2 regions of the Micromonospora sp. NPDC006766 genome follow, and region 2 is predicted to be linked to the other one. Evidence: predicted binding sites of a transcription regulator. Region 2 holds the regulator's gene; the other holds the start of a gene.
What was found. The regulator HrcA, encoded in region 2, represses chaperone genes, less so after heat shock. The targets are predictions, from matches to a motif close to GGTTNGCACNCTCNNNNNGAGNGTGCNAACC.
Positions count from the first base shown of each region.

Region 1: the regulator HrcA is predicted to act here: its motif matches at 6,320-6,350, upstream of groES (co-chaperone GroES).

Region 1 is NZ_JBEYIX010000003.1:251,571-259,229, reverse strand. Features, by position in the region: gene ABZ671_RS06830 (ROK family transcriptional regulator) at 1-940, opposite strand, end outside; gene ABZ671_RS06825 (ABC transporter permease) at 967-2,226, opposite strand; gene ABZ671_RS06820 (ATP-binding cassette domain-containing protein) at 2,223-3,047, opposite strand; gene ABZ671_RS06815 (substrate-binding domain-containing protein) at 3,155-4,255, opposite strand; gene ybaK (Cys-tRNA(Pro) deacylase) at 4,433-4,912, opposite strand; gene ABZ671_RS06805 (methyltransferase domain-containing protein) at 5,014-6,234, opposite strand; gene groES (co-chaperone GroES) at 6,483-6,797, shown strand; gene groL (chaperonin GroEL) at 6,868-7,659, shown strand, end outside.
Region 2 is NZ_JBEYIX010000025.1:28,385-36,043, forward strand. Features, by position in the region: gene ABZ671_RS20410 (16S rRNA (uracil(1498)-N(3))-methyltransferase) at 45-779, opposite strand; gene dnaJ (molecular chaperone DnaJ) at 781-1,923, opposite strand; gene hrcA (heat-inducible transcriptional repressor HrcA) at 1,998-3,020, opposite strand; gene ABZ671_RS20425 (DUF4870 domain-containing protein) at 3,279-3,842, shown strand; gene hemW (radical SAM family heme chaperone HemW) at 3,886-5,109, opposite strand; gene ABZ671_RS20435 (enoyl-CoA hydratase-related protein) at 5,129-5,938, shown strand; gene ABZ671_RS20440 (hypothetical protein) at 6,038-6,904, shown strand; gene ABZ671_RS20445 (MOSC domain-containing protein) at 7,040-7,659, opposite strand, start outside.

The DNA of each region.
Region 1 (7,659 bases), on a different contig from region 2:
AGCCGAGCCAGTCACCGGCCTGGCGGACCGCACCCTGGGCGCGGGCGTCGCCCCGATCGGCCGCGTCGAAGACGGCCAGCAGCGCCTCCCGGCCCCGGGCCTCGGAGCGGCCGGCGGCCCGCAACAGCCCGTGCTCGCCGATCTCGGTCTCCCAGCAGCCCCGGCGCCCGCAGTCGCAGGGCGCGCCGTCGCGGACCACCACCATGTGGCCGACCTCGCCGCTGTACCCGCCGTGCCCGGTCAGTCGCCGCCCGCCGGCGATGATGCCGGCCCCGACGCCGACATCCCCGTACAGGTAGATGACGTTGTGACAGCCGGCCGCGACGCCCCGGGCATGCTCGGCGAAGGCGGCCACGTCCGCCACATTGCCCACGGTGATCGGTACGTCGATGCCCAGCTCGGCGGCGAGCGCCGCGCCAATCGGCTCGTCCACCCAGCCGGTGGTCGGGCCCAGCCGGACCAGGCCGTCCGCGCGGCGCACCATGCCGCAGACCGCGACCCCGCCACCGACGCAGATCGCGTCCGGCGGCGTCGACTGGTGCATCTCCTTGACCGCGCCGGCCAGCAGCGGCGCGGTCTCTTCGGCGACCAGATTCCGGGGCCGGTCCAGCTCCCGGCGGTCGAGCACCGCACCGCCGAGACCGACCCGCGCGGCCCGCAGCCGGTCCACCTCCACGCTGTACGCGTACGCGTAGATCCGCTCCGACTCGGGCCGGACGACCAGCGACGGCCGCCCGGCCCGGCCGGTCTCCTTCGGGGCGCCCTCGCTGACCAGACCGGCGCCGGCCAGGTCGGCGGTGAGCGCCCCGATCGTGCTGCGGTTCAGCCCGAGCGCGGAGGTCAACTCGGCGCGGGTGGTGGCGCCGTGCACGTGCACGTACCGCAGCAACGCGCCCAGGTTCTGCCGGCGAATCTCGTCCTGGCTCGGACCTGCGCGCATTGCCACAACCATCTCGCGTAACGGGGTCAGCGGGTGCCGGTGGCGGCGGCCCGCCGGCGGGACAGCGCGTCGATGGTGGCGGCCCCGAGCAGGACGATGCCGGTGACCACGTACTTGACGCCCGAGCTGTATCGCATCAGGCTCATCCCGTTGTCAATGACGGCGATCACCGCACCGCCGAGCACCGCGTCGAGCACCCGGCCCTTGCCGCCGAAGAGGCTGGTGCCGCCGATGACCGCCGCGCCGACGGCGTAGAGCAGGACGCTGCTGCCACCGGTGTTGGGGTCGACCGAGTTGGCCCGGCTGGCCGCCACGATGCCGCCGATGGCCGCCATGCCGGAGCAGATCACGAAGGCCGAGATCCGGATCCGGTCGACGTTGATACCGGCCCGGCGGGCCGCCTCCTGGTTGCCGCCGACGGCGTAGACGTGTCGGCCGTAGCTGGTGCGCTGCAGCACGAAGGTCCAGACGATCAGCAGCGTCGCGATGAGCGGCACCACGATCGGCACGCCCTTGAGCGAGGTGATCAGGACGTTGTGGCTGCGCTCCAGGTTGAGGATGAAGACCGCCACGCCGAGGACCAGGGCCAGCGCGCCGATCCGGGCGAGGACCACTGCGATCGGGTCGGTCAGCAGGCCGCGGGCGGCGCGCTGCCGGTGTCGGAGCAACTGCACCGCCGCGTAGCCGGCGACCGCCACAGCAGCCAGCAGCCAGCCGACCGCGGGGGGCAAGTTTCGGTTGGCGATGGCCAGCAGCACGTCGTCGCGGACCGAGATGTTCGCGCCCTCCTTCATGAGCATCAGCGCGATGCCCTGGAAGGCGAGAAAGCCGGCGAGGGTCACCACGAAGGAGGGGATGCCGACCTTCGCCACCAGGAAGCCCAGGAGCGTGCCGATGACCAGCCCGGTGGCGATGGCGGCGAGGACCGCCAGGTACCAGGGGTAGCCGAGGACGGTCACCACGTTGGCCAGGACCGCGGCGCAGACTCCGCTGGCAAAGCCGGCGGAGAGGTCGATCTCGCCGAGCAGCAGGACGAAGACCAGCCCCATCGCGATCAGGGCGACGGCCGCGCCCTGGGTGAAGAGGTTGGCGAAGTTGCCGGCGGTGACAAAGGCCGGGCGCGCGACCGAGAAGCCGACGCAGAGCACGACGAGCATGCCGACGGCGGGAAACGCGCCGATGTCGCCTCCGCGTACCCGATGCCAGTAGTTGCGGAGGTGACTGCCGACGGTGGGCACCGGTGTGACGGCGGCGGGCCCCTCATTCTTCACGGCGGTGGTGGTCATCGGACGGCTCCTGGAGTGGGGTCGGCGGGCTCGGCGCCGGTGCCGTTGCTGCCCGGGGCCGGGTCGGCGGGGAGGCCGAGGCTGCCGGAGCGGCCAGCCGTGATCAGCTCGACCACCTGGGAGTGGGTGATGTCGCTGGCCTTCACCTGGGCGACCATCTGGCCGAGGTAGAGCGCGGCGATCCGGTCGGAGACGGCGAAGACGTCGTTCATGTTGTGCGAGATGAGCACCACGGCCAGCCCTTTGTCGGCCAGCCGGCGGACCAGCTCCAGCACCTGCGCGGTCTGCGCGACGCCGAGTGCGGCGGTCGGCTCGTCCAGGATGACCAGCTTGCTGTTCCAGAGCACCGCCTTGGCGATCGCCACGGTCTGGCGCTGGCCACCGGAGAGGCTGGAGACGTGCTGACGCAGCGACTTCACCGTGCGGACGCTCAGCCCGGCCAGGGTCTCGGCGGCCAACTGCTCCATGGCCGGCTCGTCGAGCACGATGCCGCTGCGCCGCTCCCGCCCGAGGAACATGTTCTGGACGATGTCGAGGTTGTCGCAGAGCGCGAGGTCCTGGTAGACGACCTCGATGCCGAGCGCGGCCGCGTCGCGCGGGCCGTGGATGCTCACCGGCTGGCCGTCGAAGAGGAACTCGCCGGCGTCCGTGGGATAGATGCCGCTGATGCACTTGACCAGGGTCGACTTGCCGGCGCCGTTGTCGCCGACCAGCGCGGTGACCTCGCCGGGGTGTGCGGCGAAGCCGACGTCGCGCAGCACCTGGACGGGACCGAAGCTCTTGTCGATCCCGCGCAGTTCCAGCAGGGGGGTGGCGGGCACGGGGGTCTCCTTTGCGCGGAGAGAGATCTCGGATGCCGTCCGGCGACGCGCCGCCCGGCGCGGAGTATGCGTGCCGGGCGGCGCCGCCTGAAACGGGCAGGAAAAGGTCAGCTGATGCCGGCGTCGGCGCAGAGCTTGGCGTACGCCCCGGCGCAGAGCTCTTCCTTGGTCACGTAGCCGTCGTCAACGACGTCCTTGACGTTGTCCTTGAAGATCGCCTTCGGCTCCAGCAGCACGGCCGGCACGTCCCGGCCGCCCTCCGGGTCCTTGACAGTCTGGCCGGTGTCCTTCTTCTCGCCCTTGGCGAGTGCGATGGCCAGCCCGGCGGCGGCGTCCGCCTCCTTCTTGACCGCCTTGTAGACGGTCATGCACTGGTCACCGGCGAGGATGTTCTGCAGGCCCTCGGCGGTGGCGTCCTGGCCGGTCACCGGGACCTTGCCGTTGAGCTTGTTCTTCTTCAGCACCGAGATGGCCGCGTTGCCGAGACCGTCGTTGGCGGCGAGCACCCCGTCGATTTTGCCGCCGGCGTTGGTGAGCTGCTGCTCGAAGATCGTGCCGGCCTCGGCGTTGTCCCACTTCGGTACGGAGTCGTCGGCGGCCTTGGTGTATTCCTTCGAGTCGAACTTCGGCTTGAGCACCGAGTCGTACCCGTTCTTGAACAGGGTGGCGTTGTTGTCCGTCGGCGAGCCGTTGAGGTAGGTGATCGTCGGGTTCTTGACGCCCTTGTCGGTCAGGCACTTGACCAGACCCTCGCCCTGGAGCTTGCCGACCGCCTCGTTGTCGAAGCTGACGTAGTACGCCGCCGAGCCGCCGAGGGTGAGCCGGTCATAGTCGATGGTGGCCACACCCTGGGACTTCGCCCGGTCCAGCACGGCCTTGCCGGTGCCGGAGTCCAGGTTGACGATCATCAGGACGGTTACGCCTTCGTTGATCATCGTGTCGGCGATGGTCTGGAAGGCGTTCTTGTCGTCCTGAGCATTGTCGATCTTGGCCTCGACGCCGGCGGCCTTGAACGCCTCCTCCAGGTACTTGCGGTCCGCGGTCTCCCACCGCGCGGAGGACTTGCTGTCCGGGAGGATCACGCCGATCTTCGGCTTCTTGGCTGAGTCGCCGCGGCCCTGGTCGGAGCCGCCGTTGTCACCACAGGCGGCCATGCTGCCGGCGGCCAGCAGGCCGGCGGCAGCGAAGGTGAGGAAGCCCTTGCGCATGTGCAGGGTCCTTTCCGGAGGTGGGGGATGGTGTTTTTGTTGTGTCCGGCAACGTATTCCCCGCCTCACGGCGCATGCAAGACTGTCGAAGTCGGAAGTTTGTTGGCGGCGATAACAATTCAGCAACGCCACTGGCCTCCGGTTGCTCGGCTGGCCTCAGGTGGGCTGCGACTGGGCTCAGGCCGCGGCGATCGGCGCGGTGACGGCGTCGGTCAGCGCGACCAGGTCCGCCGGGGCGAGTTGCAGTTGAAGCCCCCGACGACCCGCCGAGACATAGACACTCGGATGGCCCAGCGCGGACGCGTCGACCACAGTGGGCAACCGCTTGCGCTGGCCGAGCGGGCTGATTCCGCCCCGCACGTAGCCGGTGGCCCGCTCGGCGGCGGCCCGGTCGGCCATGGTGGCCCGCTTGCCGCCAACGGCGGCGGCCAGGGCCTTGAGGTCCAGATCCCCGGTGACCGGCACGACCGCCACGGTGAGCCCGCCGTCGACCTCGGTGACCAGCGACTTGAACACCCGCTCCGGCGGCACCCCGAGGGCCGCCGCGACCAGGGCACCGTAGTTCGGCGCATCCGGGGAGACGTCGTACGGGTGGGTGCTGTGCCTGATCTTCCGCTTCGCCAGCAGCGCCGTCGCCGGAGTGCCCTGTCCCGCCATGCCCGACAAGCTAACCCGCCCGGTGCCGGCCGGCGAGCCTAATCCCGCGCCAACCATCCTCAGCCCGGCGCAGACCGTCCTCAACCCGGTGCCGACCGTGCTCAACCCGGCAGCGGCTGGCAGAGCAGCACGGTCGGCGCGCCGTCAACCCGGGTCAGCACCAGGCTGGCCGCCGCCTCGCCGGCGAGCCTCAGGTCGCGGCGCAGCTTCTCCGGCTCCAGCGCCGAGCCGCGCTTGAGGATCTCCACCCGGCCCACCCGGCGCTCCCGGAGCAGGGCGCGCAGCCGCTTCAGCGAGAACGGCAGCACATCGGTGATCTCCAGGCAGCGGGCGAACGGGGTGGCTACCGGCGTGTCGGCGTAGAGGTAGGCGATGCTCGGGTCGGCCAGGGTCGCGCCCAGTTCCACGGCCAGTTCGGCGACCAGGTGCGCGCGGACCACGGCCGGGTCCGGGTCGTACAGGTAACGGCGGACGGTGCCGACGGGCGCCTCGGCGTCGCCGCTGCCGGTGAGCTGATAACAGGGGGCCCCTGCTCTACCGGAGGCGTTAACAGGGGGCCCTTCCTTGCACAGGGTGGCGCGGCGGGGGAGGTCGGCCAGTGCACCGCACCAGAGGGCGGCCTCGACCAGGTCGCCGGAGACGCTGACCCATTCCGCCTCGGCACCCGGCGGGATCAGCGCGTGGTCCAGCCCCGGGGCCACCTTCACCACGGTCCGGGGCGCCCGCTCGGCCAGCCCGGTGACGAAGTCCCAGGGCGGCGAGTAGGCGTTCGGGTCGAAGATCCGGCGGCCGGTGCCCGCCTTCCGCCGGGCCGGGTCGCAGAAGACGGCGTCCACCCGGGTCACGTCGAAGGCCGTCGCGTCGCCACACTCGACGTTGAACAATTCGGCCAGTCCGGCCGCCTCGGCGTTCGCGGCGGCCATCGCGGCGGTCACCGGGTCGGCCTCCACCCCGTACACCCGGATGCCGGCGCGGGCGGCGGCGAGCGCGTCCGCGCCGAGGCCGCAGCCCAGGTCGGCGAGGCTGCGCACCCCGGCGGCGCGCAGCCGGGCGGCCCGTCGGTCGGCGACTACCCGACGGGTGGCCTGCTCCAGCCCGGGGCGGGTGAGGAACATGCCGGCGGCCTCCGGCCCGAACTTGCCGGCCGCCCGGCGGCGCAGCTCGGCCTGGGTGAGCGCGGCGGCGGCCAACCCGGCCGGGAACCCCGCCGAGCGGAGCCGGGCCGCCGCGGTCAGCGGATCACCGCCGGCGACCTCGGTGGCCGCCGCGAGCGCGGCCGACCCCTCGGGGGTACGCAGGGCGGCGAGCTGGTCGAGATCCACCCGCTCATTGTCCGGGCAGCGCGCGACGCGCCGGGCGGCGGGTTGGCACTCTCCTTGACGGAGTGCTAGCCGAGGAATAACCTGCGATTAGCACTCTCACCCTGAGGGTGCCAACTCCCGGGCCCGCGTGTCCGGGGGTTGACGCCAGGCGGACCGGCACCCGCGACGACGGCCCCGCCCGGTGGCATGTGGCAGATTGACGCCGGTCGGCGTGCCGACCGGCAACGAAACCAGTACCCCAGGAGGGTATGCCCGTGACTACCGCGACCAAGGTTGCGATCAAGCCGCTCGAGGACCGGATCGTGGTCCAGGCGAACGAGGCTGAGACCACCACGGCGTCGGGCATCGTGATCCCCGACACCGCCAAGGAGAAGCCGCAGGAGGGCACCGTCCTCGCTGTCGGCCCGGGCCGGATCGACGACAAGGGTAACCGTGTGCCGCTCGACGTGAAGGTCGGCGACACCGTTCTCTACTCGAAGTACGGCGGCACCGAGGTCAAGTACGCCGGCGAGGAGTACCTGGTGCTCTCCGCCCGCGACGTCCTCGCGGTCATCGAGAAGTAAGCAACCGATCAGTGTCGTTGCCCCGGTCCGGCTCGCCGGGCCGGGGCAACGTCGCTTCGAAGGGATACTGATGGCAAAGATCCTCAGCTTCTCGGACGATGCCCGGCACCTGCTGGAGCACGGTGTCAACGCCCTCGCCGACGCGGTCAAGGTCACCCTCGGCCCGCGCGGGCGCAACGTCGTCCTGGACAAGAAGTTCGGTGCGCCCACGATCACCAACGACGGCGTGACCATCGCCAAGGAGATCGAGCTCACCAACCCGTACGAGAACCTCGGCGCGCAGCTGGTCAAGGAGGTGGCGACCAAGACCAACGACGTCGCCGGTGACGGGACCACCACCGCGACCGTGCTGGCCCAGGCGATGGTCCGCGAGGGCCTGCGCAACGTGGCCGCCGGGGCCAACCCGACCGGCCTCAAGCGGGGCGTCGACGCGGCGGCCCGGCAGGTCTCCGAGGCGCTGCTCGGCAAGGCCGTTGAGGTCTCCGGCAAGGAGTCGATCGCGCACGTCGCGACGATCTCCGCGCAGGACGCCACCATCGGCGAGCTGATCGCCGAGGCGATGGAGAAGGTCGGCCGCGATGGTGTCATCACCGTCGAGGAGGGCTCCGCGCTCGTCACCGAGCTGGAGGTGACCGAGGGGCTCCAGTTCGACAAGGGCTTCATCTCGCCGAACTTCGTCACCGACGTGGAGGGGCAGGAGTCGGTCCTGGAGGACCCGTACATCCTGATCACCACGCAGAAGATCTCGGCGATCGAGGAGCTGCTGCCGCTGCTGGAGAAGGTCCTCCAGCAGAACAAGCCGCTGCTCATCATCGCCGAGGACGTCGAGGGCCAGGCGCTGTCGACGCTGGTGGTCAACGCC
Region 2 (7,659 bases):
CCACATTTCCATGATCGGCCAGGCAAGGGGGGCGGGGGCGGGGGTTACCAGCGGGGTAGGCGGGTGGCTAGGACTGTGAGGGCGGCTACGCCGGCTGTGGAGGTGCGCAGGACCGAGGGGCCGAGACGGACGGGGCGGGCGCCGGCCTCGCGGAAGGCGGACAGTTCGGGCGGGGCAATGCCACCCTCCGGGCCGACCACCAGCACGATCTCGCCGGTCTCCGGCAGCTCGGCGGTGGTCAGCCGCTCCTCGGCTTCCTCGTGCAGCACGAACGCGGCGGCCGCCCCGGCGATCCGCCGGGCCACGGTCGCGGTGGACTCGTCGGGCGTGCCGGCCACCACCGGCAGCCAGGCCCGGCGGGCCTGCTTGGCGGCCTCCCGGGCGGTGGCCGCCCACTTCTCCCGGGCCCGTACGCCCCGGTCGCCACGCCACTGCGTGACCGAGCGGGACGCCGCCCACGGGACGATCTCGTCCACCCCGACCTCGGTCATCGCCTGCACGGCCAGCTCGCCCCGATCGCCCTTGGCGATGCCCTGCACCACAACGAGCCGGGGGACGGACGCGTCGACGTACCCCCGGGAGGTGATCATCAGGTCGAGGGTGCCCCGGCCGACGGCGGTGACCACCCCGCCGGCGGTGCCGCCCCGCCCGTCGGCGAGCAGCAACTCCTCGCCGACGCGCAGCCGCTGCACGGTGGCGGCGTGATGCCCCTCCGGCCCGTCGAGGGTCAGCGTGTCACCGGTGGGCAGCGCCTCGACCAGGAACAGCGGCGCGGACACGCTAGGCGTGCCCGTTGAAGGCGTCGCGCATCCGGGAGAAGAAGCCGCCCTGCTTGGTGAGCTCGGCGACCTCCTCGCCCCGGGTCTTGGCGAACTCGCGCAGCATCCGCTCCTGCTCGGCGTCGAGCTTGGTCGGGGTGCGGACGTCGAGGTGGACGTAGAGGTCGCCCCGGCCGGTGCCGCGCAGGTGCGGCACGCCCCGGGCGCGCAGCCGCAGCGTGCTGCCCGGCTGGGTGCCCGGCTTGACATCGACCGGTTCCTCGCTGTCCAGGGTCTTGATGGTCAGCCGGGTGCCGAGCGCGGCGGCGGTCATCGGCACGGTGACTCGGCAGTGCAGATCGTCGCCCTTGCGGGAGTAGACGTCGTGCGGCCGCTCGTGGATCTCCACGTAGAGGTCGCCGGCCGTCCCGCCGCCCGGGCCGACCTCGCCCTGCTGGGCCAGCCGGATCCGCATGCCGTCCTCGACACCGGCCGGGATCTTGACGGTGAGTGAGCGGCGGGTCCGGACCCGGCCGTCACCGGCACAGGTCGGGCAGGGGTTCGGGATGGTGGTGCCGTGGCCCTGGCAGACCGTGCACGGCCGGGCGGAGACCACCTGGCCGAGGAAGGTCCGCTGCACCGACTGCACCTCGCCCCGCCCACCGCACGCCTCGCAGGTCGCGAGGTGGGTGCCGGCCGCGGTCCCGGCACCGGAACAGGTGGTGCAGAGCACGGCGGTGTCGACCGTGATCGGGGCTTCGACGCCGAACGCGGTCTCGTTGAGGTCCAGCTCCAGCCGCAGGATCGCGTCAGCGCCCGGCCGGGTACGCGGACGGGGGCCGCGCGAACCGCCGGCAGCCCCGCCGAAGAACGCGTCCATGATGTCCTGGAACCCGACGAACGGGCCGGCGCCGCCCGGGCCTCCCGGACCGGCGCCCCCGCCCCCCGGAGCCAGCGGGTCGCCGCCCAGGTCGACGATCTGCCGTTTCCGATCGTCCGAGAGGACCTCGTACGCGGCGTTGATGTCCTTGAACTTCTCCTGTGCCTCCGGATCCGGATTGACATCCGGGTGGAACTGCCGCGCCAGCTTGCGGTAGGCGCGCTTGATCTCGTCGTCGGAGGCGTCCCGGCTGACGCCGAGAATGCCGTAGTAGTCCCTGGCCACTGCGTTCGGTGTCCTCATGTTCGTCTCGCGTTGCGCCGGTCGCCGGCCTCCTGCCGGCCGCCGCCCCTGACTGGTCAGTTCTGGGCCAGCAGCTCGCCCACGTAGCGTGCCACGGCTCGCACCGTGGCGATGGTGCCGGGGTAGTCCATCCGGGTCGGCCCGACCACACCCAGGCCGCCGACGATGGTGCGACCCGGGCCGTACCCGGTGCTGACCACCGAGGCGGCGCGCAGGTTGTCGATCTCGTTCTCGTCGCCGATCAGCACCCGGGTGGTGCTCGGCTCGGCCTCGCCGATGAGCTTGAGGAGCACGACCTCCTCCTCGAGCGCCTCGAGGATGGGCCGCAGTGAGCCCTGGAAATCCAGCAGGCCACCTCGGGTGAGGTTGGCCGTGCCGGCCAGCGCGAGCCGCTCCTCGTGCCGCTCGACCAGCGTCTCCAGCAGCACGCTGGAGAGCGTGGCCATGGCCGGGCGCAGGTGCGGCGAGGACTCGTCCACCAGGGCCTGGACCAGCGGCGGGGTGTCCGACAGCCGGCTGCCAACCAGCTTGTCGTTGGCCAGCCGACGCAGGTCGGTGACGTCGTCGGCCGACAGTGGGCCGGGCAGCTCGACCAGCCGCTGCTCGACCCGACCGGTGTCGGCGATCATGACCACCATCAGCCGGGTGGTGGAGATCGGCACCAGCTCCAGGTGGCGCACCTTGGAACGGGCCAGGCTGGGGTACTGCACCACGGCGACCTGCCGGGTGAGCTGGGCCAGCAGCCGGACCGTGCGGTGCACCACGTCGTCCAGATCGACCGCGCCGACCAGGAACCGCTCGATGGCCCGGCGCTCGGCCGGGCTGAGCGGCTTGACCCGCGAGAGCCGGTCGACGAAGAGCCGATAGCCGCGGTCGGTGGGCACCCGGCCGGCGCTGGTGTGCGGCTGCCGGATGTAGCCCTCGTCCTCCAGGACGGCCATGTCGTTGCGTACGGTGGCCGGGGAGACGCCCAACTGGTGGCGCTCCACCAGCGCCTTGCTGCCGACCGGCTCCTGGGTGGCGACGTAGTCCTCGACAATCGCGCGGAGCACGGCGAGCTTGCGGTCGTCGAGACCCATCTCCCCACCTCCTGACGCACCTCGGCCCGCCGGCGCCCGGCACCGCCTGGTGGTCGATCAGGCGGCACGCGGTGCCGGTCGAGCATCTGGCACTCGACTGTAGCGAGTGCCAGTCTACGTCGGCACACCCACCGACGCGATGATCAGCGACGGACCTCCGGTGCGGTCCACCGCACACTCCGGGAGAGCCAAACAGCCGGACTTCCGGGGCGGTGTCGCTCTGGCGCGTCGTTGCGAACGGGACCTACCGTGACGTCCATGACTGAACCACCTCGCTTTCCCGGAGCGGGGGACCCCGGCGCCCAGCCGCCGGGCGACACCCCGCAGTCGGCACCATACGGCTCCTCGCCGGCCAACGAGCCCCCCACCGCACCAATGTCCGGGGGCCCGAGCGGTCCCGGCTATCCCCCACCCGGTGGCTATCCGCCGCCGGGCGGCTACCCCCCGCCGGGCGGCTACCCCCCGCCGGGCGGCGGCTACGGCAACAACGAGGACAAGACCTGGGCGCTGATCGCGCACTTCGGCGGCGCCGCTGGCGCACTGATCAGCTTCGGCCCGCTGGGCTTCGTCGCCCCGCTGATCGCCTTCCTGGTCCGCGGCCCGCAGTCCCCCACCGCCCGGGCCCACGCCCTCGCCGCGCTGAACTTCCAGCTCCTCTGGTCGATCATCGCGTTCGTGCTGCTCTTCGTGAGCTGGTGCCTGCTCTTCCTGCCCAGCATCGCGGTCGTGGTGATCCAGATCCTGTTCGGGATCATCGCCGGCATGAAGGCCAACGAGGGCCAGCCCTACCGCTACCCGATGTCCGCCAGCTTCATCAAGTGACCGTGACCCGGCCGTCCCTCCGGTCGGCCGGGTCCGTCATCGCTCAGGGCAGCAGGTCGCGCACCACCGCGTCGGCCAGCAACCGGCCGCGCAGGGTGAGCACGGCCCGGCCGGCCGCGTACCCGTCGGCGGTCAGCAGACCGTCGGCCAGTGCCCGCTGCGCGCCGGCCCGACCCGCCGCGTCCAGCACGCCCAGCGACAGGCCGTCGGCGAGCCGCAGCCGCAGCATCACGTCCTCCATGTGCGCCTCGTCGGGGGTGAGCACCTCCCGGGCCAGGCCGGGTGACTTCCCCGCGGCCAGGCGTCCGGCGTACGCGGTGGGGTGCTTGACGTTCCACCAGCGCACCCCGCCGACGTGGCTGTGTGCCCCCGGGCCGAGGCCCCACCAGTCACCGCCGCGCCAGTAGAGCAGGTTGTGCCGGCAGCGGGCCGCCTCGGAGCGGGCCCAGTTGGAGACCTCATACCAGGAGAAGCCGGCCGCGTCCAGGGCGGCCTCCGCGGCCAGGTAACGGTCCGCCGCGACGTCGTCGCTCGGGTACGCCAGCTCTCCGCGACGCATCCGCGCGGCCAGCCGGGTGCCCTCCTCCACGATCAGGGCGTACGCGCTGACGTGGTCCACGCCCGCCGCCACCACCTGGTCCAGCGAGGCGGCGAAGTCCTCCGCGTGCTCCCCCGGCGTGCCGTAGATCAGGTCCAGGTTCACGTGGTCGAACCCGGCGTCCCGCGCCTCTTCGGCGGCGGCCACGGCCCGACCGGCGCTGTGCTGCCGGTCCAGGATCGCCAGCACCCCGGGCGCGGCGGACTGCATGCCCAGCGAGATCCGGGTGTAGCCGGCCGCCCGCAGCGCCTTGAGCGACCCGGGGTTTACCGACTCGGGGTTGGCCTCGGTGGTCACCTCGGCGTCGGCGGCCAGCCCCCAGGTGCGGTCGATGCCGTCCAGGATCCGGGCCAGGTCGTCGGCGGGGAGCAGGGTGGGCGTACCGCCACCCACGAAAACGGTGTCCACCCGGGGCGGCGGGGTGTCGCCCAGCGCCCGGGCGGCGAGCGCCAGCTCGGCCAGCACGGTCTCGGCGTACGACTCGCGGCTGGCTCCGCCGCCGAGCTCCGCCGACGTGTAGGTGTTGAAGTCGCAGTAGCCGCAGCGGCTGGCGCAGAACGGGACGTGCACATACACCCCGAAGCCGCGCGCGCCGACGGCAGACAGGGCGGCAGGGGGCAGCGACCCGTCGACCGGGACGGGCTCGCCTTCTGGAAGAGCGCCAGGCATGGCCACTAGTGTGCCCGGCATGACCTCTCCGGACGCTCTCGTGCGGGTCGCCACGGCCCGTGGGGTGACCACCCTCACCCTGGACAGCCCGCACAACCGCAACGCGCTCTCCACCCCGCTGATGACCGAGCTGCTGGCCGGGCTGGCCGCCGCGGTCGCCGACGACGCCGTCCGGGCGATCGTGCTGGGCCACACCGGCCCGGTCTTCTGCTCCGGGGCCGACCTGAAGGAGACCGCCGCCGCGTACGCCAGCGGGACGGTGCCGGCGGGAATGCTGGGCGAGGTGCTGGCGGCGGTGCGGGAGTGCCCCAAGCCGGTGCTGGCGCAGGTGGCCGGGCCGGCCCGGGCGGGCGGGCTGGGCCTGATCGCCGCAGCCGACCTGGCGGTCTGCGCCGAGGAGGCGACGTTCGCGTTCACCGAGGTCCGGATCGGGGTGATCCCGGCGGTGATCTCCGCGACCGTGCTGCCCCGGCTGCACTCCCGGGCCGCCGCCGAGCTGTACCTGACCGGCGACACCTTCGACGGCCGGCGGGCCGCCGAGATCGGCCTGGTCACCGCCGCCGTGCCGGCGGCCGAGCTGGACGAGGCGGTGGCACGCTACTGCGCCTCGCTGGTGCGGGGCGCGCCGAAGGCCCTCGCCGGCGCCAAGGAGCTGCTGCGCCGGCCGGCCGCCACCGACCTGCGGGCGGAGATCGCCGAGTTGGGTGCCCTCTCCACCGGGTACTTCCTCTCCGACGAGGGCCGGGAGGGCGTGGCCGCGTTCCGCGAAAAACGACTCGCTCGATGGGTGGCCGCTCTGGACGGTGGTCCGGGAGAGGACGCGAGCTAGGACCGAACGACCGGGTCGGGCGGGCGCGAGCTAGGGCGGACGGCCGGCCCCGGACCGTGCGTCGGGGGACGTACGCTGGTCGGACCGTCGGGACAGGGGGTGCGCGTGCGGATTCGAGTTGCCATCGTGGCGGCAGGTGTGGTGGTGGCGGTCGTCGCCCTGCTCGGCGTCTGGTTCGTCACCAAGCAGTTCGGGCAGCACCTCCGGTTCACGATGGCCAGCCGCACCTGCACGGTGCAGGCCGACGGCGAGGTCGTGCTGAGTGCCGAACAAATGGCCAACGCGGCCACCATCGCGGCGATCGGCGTACAGCGGCGGATGCCCGAGCGGGCCGTGGTGGTGGCGCTGGCCACCGCGTACCAGGAGTCGCACCTGCGCAACATCGCGCACGGCGACCGGGACTCGCTGGGCCTGTTCCAGCAGCGCCCGAGCCAGGGTTGGGGCACCCCCGAACAGGTCCAGGACCCGCGCTACGCGGCGAACCAGTTCTACGCCGCGCTGAAGAAGGTCAAGGGCTGGGAGAAGATGCGGGTCACCGAGGCGGCCCAGCGGGTGCAACGGTCGGCCTTCCCCGAGGCGTACGAGAAGTGGGCGGACGAGTCCGAGGTGCTCACCCGAGCGCTGCTCGGTCACGCCACCGGCGCGGTGGCCTGCACGGTCGGCTCGACGCCCTCGATGCGCGGCCCGGCCGCGGCGGCCGCTCTGGTCGAGAGCCTCGCCCTGGACTGGGGCCTGCACGACCTCACCACGCCGACCGAACTCACCGGCTTCACCGTCCCGGCGACCAACAGCCGCAACGGCTGGCGGTACGCGCACTGGCTGGTCTCGCACGCCGACGACCACGGCGTGAAGCGGGTCCGCTTCGCTGACCTGGAGTGGACCGCCAAGCACGGCACCTGGGACCGGGTACGCGACGGCCAGGCGGCCTCGACCCAGGTGCTGGCGGAGGTCTTCGCCGACGCCTGACCGGGGCCGGGACGGGGTGGTGTCGCTCGACCAGACCCCCCAGTCGCTCGACCAGACCCCCATCCGCGGCTCGGCCGGATCCGCGGCCGGACCCGGGCCTGCGCCAGGGCCGTCCACGGAGGCGACAGCACCCGGTCAGGAGCGGGCGACGCCGAGCCGGCGACGAACCTTGTCCCGGATCGGCTCGGGCAGTTCCGGCACGTCGAGCAGCCGGGGCAGCAGCTCGGGCTCCAACGTGGTCGCCCGGAACACCTCGCCGATGGTCACCCCGTGCGCCGGCCGGTCCACCACCTCGACCGGGTCGCCCGCGCCGGCCTCGCCCTCCCGCAGCACCCGCAGGTACGCCCCGGGCGCGGCCCGGACGGTGAACCGCCGGATCAGATCGGGCACGCCCCAGAAGCCGGCGAACGTGGTGCACGGGGTGCGTGGCTTGGTCACCTCGAGCAGGGCGGAGCCAACCGCCCACCGCTCCCCGACGACAGCCCCGGTGACATCCACCGCGTACGTGGTGAGGTTTTCGCCGAACGCGCCTGGTCGGATGGCCCGACCCAGTTCGATGGCCCACCAGCCGGCGTCCTCCTCGGCGTAGGCGTACACCGCCTGGTCAGGGCCACCGTGGTGGGCGCGCTCCCCGATGAAGTCGCCGGTCACCCCGGCGAACCGGATCGACACCGGGCGGTCGACCGGGCGCTTGTCGATCCCGCTGCGGCCGCTCGCGTCGCCCGCCCACTCCGCCTCGGTCACCACGCCGATGT